3 regions of the Escherichia sp. HH091_1A genome follow, and region 3 is predicted to be linked to each of the others. Evidence: predicted binding sites of a transcription regulator. Region 3 holds the regulator's gene; each other region holds the start of a gene.
The links. Region 3 encodes CRP, which controls carbon source genes, mostly activating them, when cyclic AMP is high. Its sites were predicted from a motif close to ATGTGANNNNNNTCACAT; they were not measured.
Positions count from the first base shown of each region.

Region 1: the regulator CRP is predicted to act here: its motif matches at 2,215-2,232, upstream of QUF14_RS15005 (YfcZ/YiiS family protein).
Region 2: the regulator CRP is predicted to act here: its motif matches at 1,570-1,587, upstream of focA (formate transporter FocA).

Region 1 covers NZ_AP025747.1:2,972,597-2,976,871, forward strand. The annotation lists gene fadJ (fatty acid oxidation complex subunit alpha FadJ) at 1-333, opposite strand, end outside; gene fadI (acetyl-CoA C-acyltransferase FadI) at 333-1,643, opposite strand; gene QUF14_RS15005 (YfcZ/YiiS family protein) at 1,826-2,110, opposite strand; gene fadL (long-chain fatty acid transporter FadL) at 2,482-3,822, shown strand; gene QUF14_RS15015 (hypothetical protein) at 4,189-4,275, shown strand, end outside.
Region 2 covers NZ_AP025747.1:1,121,613-1,125,887, reverse strand. The annotation lists gene ycaO (30S ribosomal protein S12 methylthiotransferase accessory factor YcaO) at 1-1,240, shown strand, start outside; gene focA (formate transporter FocA) at 1,646-2,503, shown strand; gene pflB (formate C-acetyltransferase) at 2,558-4,275, shown strand, end outside.
Region 3 covers NZ_AP025747.1:4,117,388-4,121,662, forward strand. The annotation lists gene QUF14_RS20740 (hydrolase) at 1-50, shown strand, start outside; gene QUF14_RS20745 (YheU family protein) at 44-262, shown strand; gene QUF14_RS20750 (phosphoribulokinase) at 316-1,185, shown strand; gene QUF14_RS20755 (OsmC family protein) at 1,240-1,644, opposite strand; gene crp (cAMP-activated global transcriptional regulator CRP) at 1,947-2,579, shown strand; gene QUF14_RS20765 (YccS/YhfK family putative transporter) at 2,630-4,275, shown strand, end outside.

The DNA of each region.
Region 1 (4,275 bases), 1.1 Mb from region 3:
AGCGCCATGAATAGCCGCGATAACCGGAACAGGCAGAGCATGAATCTCCGCCATTAACTGTTGCCCCTGCCGCGCCAGCTCTTCCGCTTCTTGCGCCGTTTTGCAGTTGCCGATCATGTTGATGTCTGCTCCGGCGATAAAGTTGTCCGGTTTCGCTGAGATAAATACAACTCCACGTAATTCTTTGTTTTCGCGAAGTTGCTTAATAATGGTGCGCACCTGCGAGGCAAACTCCGCCTTCAGGGTATTCATTTTCTCACCGGGAACATCGATGGTGATGACTGCAATGTTGTCCAGACGAACATTAAGAGTAAAAGCTGATGCCATTTCCATTATTCCGCCTCCAGAACCATTGCCGCACCAAGCCCACCAGCAGCACAAGCGGTCACTAAGCCAAATCCACCGCCGCGACGGCGAAGTTCATGCAATGTCTGGGTAATCATCCGCGCTCCAGTCGCTGCGAAGGGATGCCCGTACGCAATGGAACCACCAAGCACGTTAAACTTACTATCGTCCACTTCACCAGTAGCATGGGAACGCCCCAGTACGTCGCGCGCAAAACGTTCGCTGCCAAGCAACTGAATATTAGCCAGCGTCTGGGCGGCAAAGGCTTCGTGCATGTCAATCAATGTCAGATCGGCCATCGTCAATCCAGCGCGTTCCAGCGCCAGCGGCGTTGACCAGGCCGGGCCGAGCAACATGTCCTGCCAGACATCAATAGCGGTAAATGCGTAGCTACGCAGATATCCCAGCGGCACCAGGCCCAATTCTTTCGCCCGTGATTCAGTCATCAGGATCACCGCCGCTGCGCCATCGGTCAGCGGCGTACTGTTTGCTGCCGTTACCGTCCCGTGTTTGCGATCAAACGCCGGACGCAGCTTTGCGTAATCAGCAAGCGTGGAATTGCCGCGAATATTGTTGTCTTCCGCGAGCGGTTGTTTATAAGGAGGAACGTAGGCGGTCATTACCTCTTCTTTGAGCTTATCTTCTGACCATGCCTGAGCAGCACGCTGATGTGAACGGTGCGCCAGCGCATCTTGCTGTTCGCGAGTAATACCGTAGGTTTTCGCCATTTGTTCGGCGGTGTCGCCCATCCGCAAGCCTGTGGAATACTCCGCCACCGCAGGCGGTACGGGCATTAAGTCACGCAAACGCAGGCGAGAAAAAAGTTTCAGTCGTTGGCTCATCGTACGGGCTTTGTTGACATCCACCAACACGCGCGCCAGTTTTTTACTAACACCAATGGGCAATACGGAAGAGGAATCTGCCCCGCCGGCAATCCCCGCACGAATAGTTCCCGCCATCAGGCTTTCGGCGACGTTTGCAACCGCCTGAAAACTGGTAGCACAAGCGCGGCTGACGCTGTAAGCATCGGTATGGACATTCATTCCGGTGCCAAGAACAATTTCACGCGCAATGTTGGGGGCTTCAGGCATTTGTACGACCTGACCAAAAACCAGTTGTTCAATCACTTCGGCGGGGATCTCGCTGCGTGCCAGCAATTCGCCTACGACAATCTTCCCCAAATCAACAGCGGGAATGCCATGAAAAGCCGTCGCCTGACGGGCAAAAGGCGTACGTAAGCCGCTAACAATGGCGATACGATCGCCCTGGCGGGTAATCAGCGGTAAAACCTGACCCATAACACTCCCCTGTAAAAAAAATAAATAAAGTGGTCTGACCTGATCATAGTCTTAACCATTTTTTTACATTTAGCCAAGTGGAGAAAAGGGAAAGTGGGAGCTATGACACAGAGAGAAAAGAGGAAGAGAAAATAAAAACGCCCCCGCCATGAACTGACAGGGGCGTATATACCCGAGAGGAATTAACGCAGACCCAGCTGGAAGATCAACATTTCAGCTTCGCAGGCAAAAGTGAAATCGATATCCAGGCGCACACCGTCAGACTCTTCAGTGAAAGTCGGGGTGATTTTGCAAGGTTCGGATTCAACGCTACGGGCTTTTTCAGTCAGCGCCGCCAGCGTTTGTTCTGCTTCTGCGCGGTTTGCAAACACGCGGCTGTAAGACGCGGTGCAGTCGGAGTTGTCCATAATGGTGCCAACATCCATACAGCAGCAAACCGGGGTTTCATCAGCACTACATTTACTCATCGTTGATTTCCTCTGTATGTGCACCTAAGGTGCCAGATAAACGTTGGGGATATTTTACGCTTCCGGAAAGTGCTGCTCCAGTTGTTAATTCTGCAAAATCGGATAAGTGACCGAAATCACACTTAAAAATGATCTAAAACAAAATTCACCCGAATCCATGAGTGCGCCACCTCCAAATTTTGCCAGCTGGATCGCGTTTCTTAGATCATATTTGAAAAAATATAGAAACATACTTGCAACATTCCATCTGGTCAGACCTATACTCTCGCCACTGGTCTGATTTCTAAGATGTACCTCAGACCCTACACTTCGCGCTCCTGTTACAGTACGTAACATAGTTTGTATAAAAATAAATCATTGAGGTTATGGTCATGAGCCAGAAAACCCTGTTTACAAAGTCTGCTATCGCAGTCGCAGTGGCACTTATCTCCACCCAGGCCTGGTCGGCAGGCTTTCAGTTAAACGAATTTTCTTCCTCTGGCCTGGGCCGGGCTTATTCAGGGGAAGGCGCTATTGCCGATGATGCAGGTAACGTCAGCCGTAACCCCGCGTTGATTACCATGTTTGACCGCCCGACATTTTCTGCGGGTGCGGTTTATATTGATCCGGATGTAAATATCAGCGGAACGTCTCCGTCTGGTCGTAGCCTGAAAGCCGATAACATCGCGCCTACGGCATGGGTTCCGAACATGCACTTTGTTGCACCGATTAACGACCAATTTGGTTGGGGGGCTTCAATTACCTCTAACTATGGTCTGGCGACAGAGTTTAACGATACTTATGCAGGCGGTTCTGTCGGTGGTACCACCGACCTCGAAACCATGAACCTGAACTTAAGCGGTGCATATCGCTTAAACAATGCATGGAGCTTTGGTCTTGGTTTCAACGCCGTCTACGCTCGTGCGAAAATTGAACGTTTTGCAGGCGATCTGGGGCAACTGGTGGCTGGTCAGATTATGCAATCTCCTGCTGGGCAGACTCCTCAGGGGCAAGCATTAGCAGCTACCGCCAACGGCATCGACAGTAATACCAAAATCGCTCACCTGAACGGTAACCAGTGGGGCTTTGGCTGGAACGCCGGGATCCTGTACGAACTGGATAAAAACAACCGCTACGCTTTGACCTACCGCTCTGAAGTGAAAATTGACTTCAAGGGTAACTACAGCAGCGATCTTAACCCGGCTTTTAATAACTACGGTTTGCCAATTCCTACCGCGACAGGTGGCGCAACGCAGTCGGGTTATCTGACGCTGAACCTGCCTGAAATGTGGGAAGTGTCGGGTTATAACCGTGTTGATCCGCAGTGGGCAATTCACTATAGCCTGGCTTACACCAGCTGGAGTCAGTTCCAGCAACTGAAAGCGACATCAACGAGTGGCGACACGCTGTTCCAGAAACATGAAGGCTTTAAAGATGCTTACCGCATCGCGTTGGGTACCACTTATTACTACGATGATAACTGGACCTTCCGTACCGGTATCGCCTTCGATGACAGCCCAGTTCCGGCACAGAATCGTTCTATCTCCATTCCGGACCAGGACCGTTTCTGGCTGAGTGCAGGTACGACTTACGCATTTAATAAAGATGCTTCAGTCGACGTTGGTGTTTCTTATATGCACGGCCAGAGCGTGAAAATTAACGAAGGCCCATATCAGTTCGAGTCTGAAGGTAAAGCCTGGCTGTTCGGGACGAACTTTAACTACGCGTTCTGATAACGCGTTAGCTTAGTTAAAGTCACCTGCTATGCAGGTGACTTTAACTCCCTCTCTTCACCGAAAGTAGTTTCCTCATTGCTTGCCTCCTGAGTTTTGCAAACAGCCTGATGGCAGCTTGCCCTTGCAAATTTGTAAGCGTTATCCACAGACAGGCCTGAAGGGAAAGACAGATTATCAGGCATTCTGCTCGTCCTTCTCAATGAGTTTACTTTTCTGAATTTCCAGGATACTCAAACCACCCTGGCTATTATGCACTCATACACTCAAATTAAAGATAGGTTCTAAATAAATGAGCGTTTTTTGATAGTCTATTTTATTAGGTAATATATATTTGCAACAAATCAATCAACGTGGAATAAAATCATGCTACCAGCTGTTTCAATCAACAATACCTGCCCAACTTACACAGAATCCACCAATGAAAATAACAATAATGAAGTTAATGGATTA
Region 2 (4,275 bases), 2.5 Mb from region 3:
TGGTAACCTGTACGTTTCTAACGGTATGTCCGCTGGCAATACCCGAAACGAAGCACGCGTCCAGGGGTTGTCCGAAGTTTTCGAACGCTACGTGAAAAACCGGATTATTGCTGAAAGCATCAGCCTGCCAGAGATCCCGGCAGACGTGCTGGCGCGTTATCCAGCGGTGGTTGAAGCGATCGAAACACTGGAAGCGGAAGGTTTCCCGATCTTCGCTTATGATGCCTCGCTTGGCGGTCAATATCCGGTGATCTGCGTGGTACTGTTCAATCCAGCTAACGGTACCTGCTTTGCATCCTTCGGTGCACATCCTGATTTTGGCGTTGCACTGGAACGTACCGTGACCGAGTTGCTGCAAGGCCGCGGTCTGAAAGATTTGGATGTGTTTACTCCGCCAACCTTCGATGATGAAGAAGTCGCTGAACATACTAACCTCGAAACGCACTTTATCGATTCCAGCGGTTTAATTTCCTGGGACCTATTCAAGCAGGATGCTGATTATCCGTTTGTGGACTGGAGCTTCTCAGGCACCACGGAAGAAGAGTTTGCTACGCTGATGGCTATCTTCAACAAAGAAGATAAAGAAGTTTATATTGCCGATTACGAGCATCTGGGCGTTTATGCTTGCCGCATTATCGTGCCTGGCATGTCCGATATTTATCCGGCAGAAGATCTGTGGCTGGCGAATAACAGCATGGGCAGCCATTTACGTGAAACGATTCTTTCACTCCCAGGCAGCGAGTGGGAAAAAGAAGATTACCTGAACCTCATCGAGCAACTGGATGAAGAAGGTTTTGATGACTTTACCCGCGTGCGTGAGCTGTTGGGTCTGGCGACCGGGTCGGATAACGGTTGGTACACCCTGCGTATCGGAGAATTAAAAGCCATGCTGGCGCTGGCTGGTGGCGATCTGGAACAGGCTCTGGTCTGGACCGAATGGACGATGGAGTTTAACTCATCAGTATTTAATCCGGAACGCGCCAACTATTATCGCTGTCTGCAAACGTTGTTATTACTGGCACAGGAAGAAGACCGCCAACCACTGCAATATCTGAATGCCTTCGTTCGTATGTATGGCGCAGATGCCGTAGAAGCCGCCAGTGCGGCAATGAGCGGTGAATCGGCGTTTTATGGCTTGCAACCCGTAGATAGCGATCTGCACGCGTTTGCTGCACATCAGTCGTTGTTGAAGGCCTACGAAAAGCTGCAGCGCGCCAAAGCAGCATTCTGGGCAAAATAAAATCAAATAGCCTACGCAATGTAGGCTTAATGATTCGTCTGAGTTATATTACGGGGCGTTTTTTTAATGCCCCGCTTTACATATATTTGCATTAATAAAATAATTGTAATTATAAAGTTAAATATCGGTAATTTGTATTTAATAAATACGATCGATATTGTTACTTTATTCGCCTGGTGCTCCCTTTTAATTAACTGTTTTAGCGGAGGATGCGGAAAAAATTCAACTCATTTGTTAATTTTTAAAATTTATTTTTATTTGGATAATCAAATGTTTACTCCGTATTTGCATAAAAACCATGCGAGTTACGGGCCTATAAGCCAGGCGAGATATGATCTATATCAATTTCTCATCTATAATGCTTTGTTAGTATCTCGTCGCCGACTTAATAAAGAGAGAGTTAGTGTGAAAGCTGACAACCCTTTTGATCTTTTACTTCCTGCAGCAATGGCCAAAGTGGCCGAAGAGGCAGGTGTCTATAAAGCAACGAAACATCCGCTTAAGACTTTCTATCTTGCGATTACCGCCGGTGTTTTCATCTCAATCGCATTCGTCTTCTATATCACAGCAACCACTGGCACAGGAACAATGCCCTTCGGCATGGCAAAACTGGTTGGCGGCATTTGCTTCTCTCTGGGGCTGATTCTTTGTGTTGTCTGCGGAGCCGATCTCTTTACTTCCACAGTGTTGATTGTTGTTGCTAAGGCGAGTGGGCGCATCACCTGGGGTCAGTTGGCGAAAAACTGGCTAAATGTCTATTTTGGCAACCTGGTCGGCGCACTGCTGTTTGTACTTTTAATGTGGCTTTCCGGCGAGTATATGACCGCGAATGGTCAATGGGGACTAAACGTCCTACAAACCGCCGACCACAAAGTGCACCATACTTTTATTGAGGCCGTCTGCCTTGGTATCCTGGCAAACCTGATGGTATGTCTGGCAGTATGGATGAGTTATTCTGGCCGCAGCCTGATGGATAAAGCGTTCATTATGGTGCTGCCGGTCGCGATGTTTGTTGCCAGCGGTTTTGAGCACAGTATCGCAAACATGTTTATGATCCCGATGGGTATTGTAATCCGCGACTTCGCATCTCCGGAATTCTGGACCGCTGTCGGTTCTGCACCGGAAAATTTTTCTCACCTGACCGTGATGAACTTCATCACTGATAACCTGATTCCGGTTACGATCGGTAATATTATCGGCGGTGGTTTGTTGGTTGGGTTGACATACTGGGTCATTTACCTGCGTGAAAACGATCACCATTAATGGTTGTCGAAGTACGCAGTAAATAAAAAATCCACTTAAGAAGGTAGGTGTTACATGTCCGAGCTTAATGAAAAGTTAGCCACAGCCTGGGAAGGTTTTACCAAAGGTGACTGGCAGAATGAAGTAAACGTCCGTGACTTCATTCAGAAAAACTACACTCCGTACGAGGGTGACGAGTCCTTCCTGGCTGGCGCTACTGAAGCGACCACCACCCTGTGGGACAAAGTAATGGAAGGCGTTAAACTGGAAAACCGCACTCACGCGCCAGTTGACTTTGACACCGCTGTTGCTTCCACCATCACCTCTCACGACGCTGGCTACATCAACAAAGCGTTGGAAAAAGTTGTTGGTCTGCAGACTGAAGCTCCGCTGAAACGTGCTCTTATCCCGTTCGGTGGTATCAAAATGATCGAAGGTTCCTGCAAAGCGTACAACCGCGAACTGGACCCGATGATCAAAAAAATCTTCACTGAATACCGTAAAACTCACAACCAGGGCGTGTTCGACGTTTACACTCCGGACATCCTGCGTTGCCGTAAATCCGGTGTTCTGACCGGTCTGCCAGATGCTTATGGCCGTGGTCGTATCATCGGTGACTACCGTCGCGTTGCGCTGTACGGTATCGACTACCTGATGAAAGACAAATACGCTCAGTTCACCTCTCTGCAGGCTGATCTGGAAAACGGCGTAAACCTGGAACAGACTATCCGTCTGCGCGAAGAAATCGCTGAACAGCACCGCGCTCTGGGTCAGATGAAAGAAATGGCTGCGAAATACGGCTACGACATCTCTGGTCCGGCTACCAACGCTCAGGAAGCTATCCAGTGGACTTACTTCGGCTACCTGGCTGCTGTTAAGTCTCAGAACGGTGCTGCAATGTCCTTCGGTCGTACCTCCACCTTCCTGGATGTGTACATCGAACGTGACCTGAAAGCTGGCAAGATCACCGAACAAGAAGCGCAGGAAATGGTTGACCACCTGGTCATGAAACTGCGTATGGTTCGCTTCCTGCGTACTCCGGAATACGATGAACTGTTCTCTGGCGACCCGATCTGGGCAACCGAATCTATCGGTGGTATGGGCCTCGACGGTCGTACCCTGGTTACCAAAAACAGCTTCCGTTTCCTGAACACCCTGTACACCATGGGTCCGTCTCCGGAACCGAACATGACCATTCTGTGGTCTGAAAAACTGCCGCTGAACTTCAAGAAATTCGCCGCTAAAGTGTCCATTGACACCTCTTCTCTGCAGTATGAGAACGATGACCTGATGCGTCCGGACTTCAACAACGATGACTACGCTATCGCTTGCTGCGTAAGCCCGATGATCGTTGGTAAACAAATGCAGTTCTTCGGTGCGCGTGCAAACCTGGCGAAAACCATGCTGTACGCAATCAACGGCGGCGTTGACGAAAAACTGAAAATGCAGGTTGGTCCGAAGTCTGAACCGATCAAAGGCGATCTCCTGAACTACGATGAAGTGATGGAGCGCATGGATCACTTCATGGACTGGCTGGCTAAACAGTACATCACTGCACTGAACATCATCCACTACATGCACGACAAGTACAGCTACGAAGCCTCTCTGATGGCGCTGCACGACCGTGACGTTATCCGCACCATGGCGTGTGGTATCGCTGGTCTGTCCGTTGCTGCTGACTCCCTGTCTGCAATCAAATATGCGAAAGTTAAACCGATTCGTGACGAAGACGGTCTGGCTATCGACTTCGAAATCGAAGGCGAATACCCGCAGTTTGGTAACAACGATCCGCG
Region 3 (4,275 bases):
CACGCATTCCTGACTGGTTAACAACGTATCTGGAGGCGAAATCATGTTGATTCCGTGGCAAGAACTCTCCCCCGAAACGCTGGAAAATTTAATTGAAAGTTTTGTGTTACGCGAAGGCACCGATTATGGTGAACATGAGCGTACACTTGAACAGAAAGTCGCCGACGTCAAACGCCAGCTACAGTGCGGAGAAGCGGTGCTGGTATGGTCGGAGCTGCACGAAACGGTCAATATCATGCCGCGCAGTCAGTTTCGTGAATAACCTGCAGCCGTCGGCGGACGAGATAATAATGATAGCTAAGTCATGGAGTTACTATGTCTGCCAAACATCCGGTCATTGCGGTAACAGGATCCAGCGGCGCGGGGACCACCACCACCAGTCTCGCGTTTCGTAAAATATTCGCGCAGTTAAATCTGCATGCAGCTGAGGTGGAAGGCGACAGTTTTCACCGTTACACGCGCCCGGAAATGGACATGGCGATCCGCAAGGCGCGTGATGCCGGGCGGCATATCAGCTACTTTGGCCCCGAAGCGAACGACTTCGGCCTGCTGGAACAAACCTTCATTGAATACGGTCAGAGCGGCAAAGGAAAATCACGCAAATATCTGCATACGTACGACGAAGCCGTACCGTGGAATCAGGTGCCGGGAACATTCACCCCATGGCAACCTTTACCGGAACCCACTGATGTACTGTTTTATGAAGGGCTACACGGTGGCGTCGTCACGCCACATCATAACGTTGCGCAGCATGTGGATTTACTGGTCGGCGTAGTGCCTATCGTTAACCTTGAGTGGATTCAAAAACTGATCCGCGACACCAGCGAGCGCGGGCACTCACGAGAAGCGGTGATGGACTCAGTAGTACGTTCAATGGAAGACTATATCAACTACATCACGCCGCAGTTTTCCCGCACCCATCTTAACTTCCAGCGCGTTCCCACTGTCGACACCTCAAACCCGTTCGCAGCAAAGGGCATTCCATCACTGGATGAAAGCTTTGTGGTGATCCATTTTCGTAATCTGGAAGGGATCGATTTCCCCTGGCTGCTGGCGATGTTGCAGGGCTCATTCATTTCCCACATCAATACATTAGTGGTGCCGGGCGGTAAAATGGGTCTGGCAATGGAGTTAATTATGCTGCCACTGGTGCAACGATTGATGGAAGGAAAGAAAATCGAGTAACTCTGCTAATATGCCGGATAAACAATTATCCGGCATCGTACTCCTGACATCAAATCACGCGGCAACCACTTCATACGAGTGAGTAATATTCACCGCTTTTTCCAGCATCAACGCCACTGAACAATATTTCTCAGCAGAGAGATCAACCGCACGCGCAACCGCTGCGTCTTTCAGGTCGCGACCGGTGACGATAAAATGCAGATTAATGTGCGTAAACAGGCGTGGTGCCTCTTCGCGGCGTTCAGAGGTCAATTTTACTTCACAATCGACCACATCCTGACGCCCTTTTTGCAGGATCGAAACCACATCGATGGCACTGCAACCACCCGCCGCCATCAACACCATTTCCATCGGACTTGGCGCTTTATCGCCTGAGTTGCCGTCCATTAAAATCTGGTGACCAGAGGCAGACTCGCCCAGAAAAGTTAACCCTTCGACCCACTTCACTCGCGCTTGCATTTTTGCTACTCCACTGCGTCAATTTTCCTGACAGAGTACGCGTACTAACCAAATCGCGCAACGGAAGGCGACCTGGGTCATGCTGAAGCGAGACACCAGGAGACACAAAGCGAAAGCTATGCTAAAACAGTCAGGATGCTACAGTAATACATTGATGTACTGCATGTATGCAAAGGACGTCACATTACCGTGCAGTACAGTTGATAGCCCCTTCCCAGGTAGCGGGAAGCACAATTTCGGCAATCCAGAGACAGCGGCGTTTTCTGGCTCTGGAGAAAGCTTATAACAGAGGATAACCGCGCATGGTGCTTGGCAAACCGCAAACAGACCCGACTCTCGAATGGTTCTTGTCTCATTGCCACATTCATAAGTACCCATCCAAGAGCACGCTTATTCACCAGGGTGAAAAAGCGGAAACGCTGTACTACATCGTTAAAGGCTCTGTGGCAGTGCTGATCAAAGATGAAGAGGGTAAAGAAATGATCCTCTCCTATCTGAATCAGGGTGATTTTATTGGCGAACTGGGCCTGTTTGAAGAAGGCCAGGAACGTAGCGCATGGGTACGTGCGAAAACCGCCTGTGAAGTGGCTGAAATTTCATACAAAAAATTTCGCCAATTGATTCAGGTAAACCCGGACATTCTGATGCGTCTTTCTGCACAGATGGCGCGTCGTTTGCAAGTCACTTCAGAGAAAGTGGGCAACCTGGCGTTCCTCGACGTGACGGGCCGCATTGCACAGACTCTGCTGAACCTGGCAAAACAACCGGATGCTATGACTCACCCGGACGGTATGCAAATCAAAATTACCCGTCAGGAAATTGGTCAGATTGTCGGCTGTTCTCGTGAAACCGTGGGACGCATTCTGAAGATGCTGGAAGATCAGAACCTGATCTCCGCACACGGTAAAACCATCGTCGTTTACGGCACTCGTTAATCCCGTCGGAGTGGCGCGTTACTGAGTAGCGCGCCATTTTGTTTCCCCCGATGTGGCGCAGACTGATTTATCACCCCGATATCAACTATGCACTACGACAAACGCTAGTGCTATGTTTGCCCGTGGCCGTTGGGTTAATGCTTGGCGAATTACGATTCGGTCTGCTCTTCTCCCTCGTTCCAGCCTGTTGCAATATTGCGGGCCTTGATACGCCTCATAAACGTTTTTTCAAACGCTTAATCATTGGTGCGTCACTGTTTGCCACCTGTAGCTTGCTGACACAGCTACTACTGGCAAAAGATGTTCCCCTGCCCTTTTTGCTGACCGGATTAACGCTGGTGCTTGGTGTCACTGCTGAGCTGGGGCCATTGCACGCAAAATTGCTTCCCGCATCGCTGCTCGCCGCCATTTTTACCCTCAGTCTGGCGGGATACATGCCAGTCTGGGAACCGTTGCTGATCTATGCGCTGGGCACGTTGTGGTACGGACTGTTTAACTGGTTTTGGTTCTGGCTCTGGCGCGAACAACCGCTACGCGAGTCACTAAGCTTGCTGTACCGTGAACTGGCGGATTATTGCGAAGCTAAATACAGCCTACTCACCCAGCACACCGATCCTGAAAAAGCATTGCCGCCGCTGCTGGTGCGCCAGCAAAAAGCGGTCGATTTAATTACTCAGTGCTATCAGCAAATGCATATGCTTTCCGCGCAAAATAATACTGACTACAAGCGGATGCTGCGTATTTTCCAAGAGGCGCTGGATTTACAGGAACATATTTCGGTCAGCTTGCATCAGCCGGAAGAGGTGCAAAAGCTGGTCGAGCGTAGCCATGCAGAAGAAGTTATCCGCTGGAATGCGCAAACTGTCGCCACTCGCCTGCGCGTGCTGGCTGATGACATTCTTTACCATCGCCTGCCGACGCGCTTTACGATGGAAAAACAAATTGGCGCACTGGAAAAAATCGCCCGCCAGCATCCGGATAATCCGGTTGGGCAATTCTGCTATTGGCACTTCAGCCGCATCGCCCGCGTGCTGCGCACCCAAAAACCGCTCTATGCCCGTGATTTACTGGCCGATAAACAGCGGCGAATGCCGTTACTGCCGGCGCTAAAAAGTTATCTGTCACTGAAATCTCCAGCGCTACGCAATGCTGGACGACTGAGTGTGATGTTAAGCGTTGCCAGCCTGATGGGCACCGCACTGCATCTGCCGAAGTCGTACTGGATCCTGATGACGGTATTGCTGGTAACGCAAAATGGCTACGGCGCAACCCGTCTGAGGATTGTGAACCGTTCTGTGGGAACCGTGGTCGGGTTAATCATTGCGGGCGTTGCCCTGCACTTTAAAATTCCCGAAGGTTACACCCTGACCTTGATGCTGATTACCACCCTCGCCAGCTACCTGATATTGCGCAAAAACTACGGCTGGGCGACGGTCGGTTTTACCATTACTGCGGTGTATACCCTGCAACTATTGTGGTTGAACGGCGAGCAATACATCCTTCCGCGTCTTATCGATACCATTATTGGTTGTTTAATTGCTTTCGGCGGTACTGTCTGGCTGTGGCCGCAGTGGCAGAGCGGGTTATTGCGTAAAAACGCCCATGATGCTTTAGAAGCCTATCAGGAAGCGATTCGTTTGATTCTGAGCGAGGATCCGCAACCAACGCCACTGGCCTGGCAGCGAATGCGGGTGAA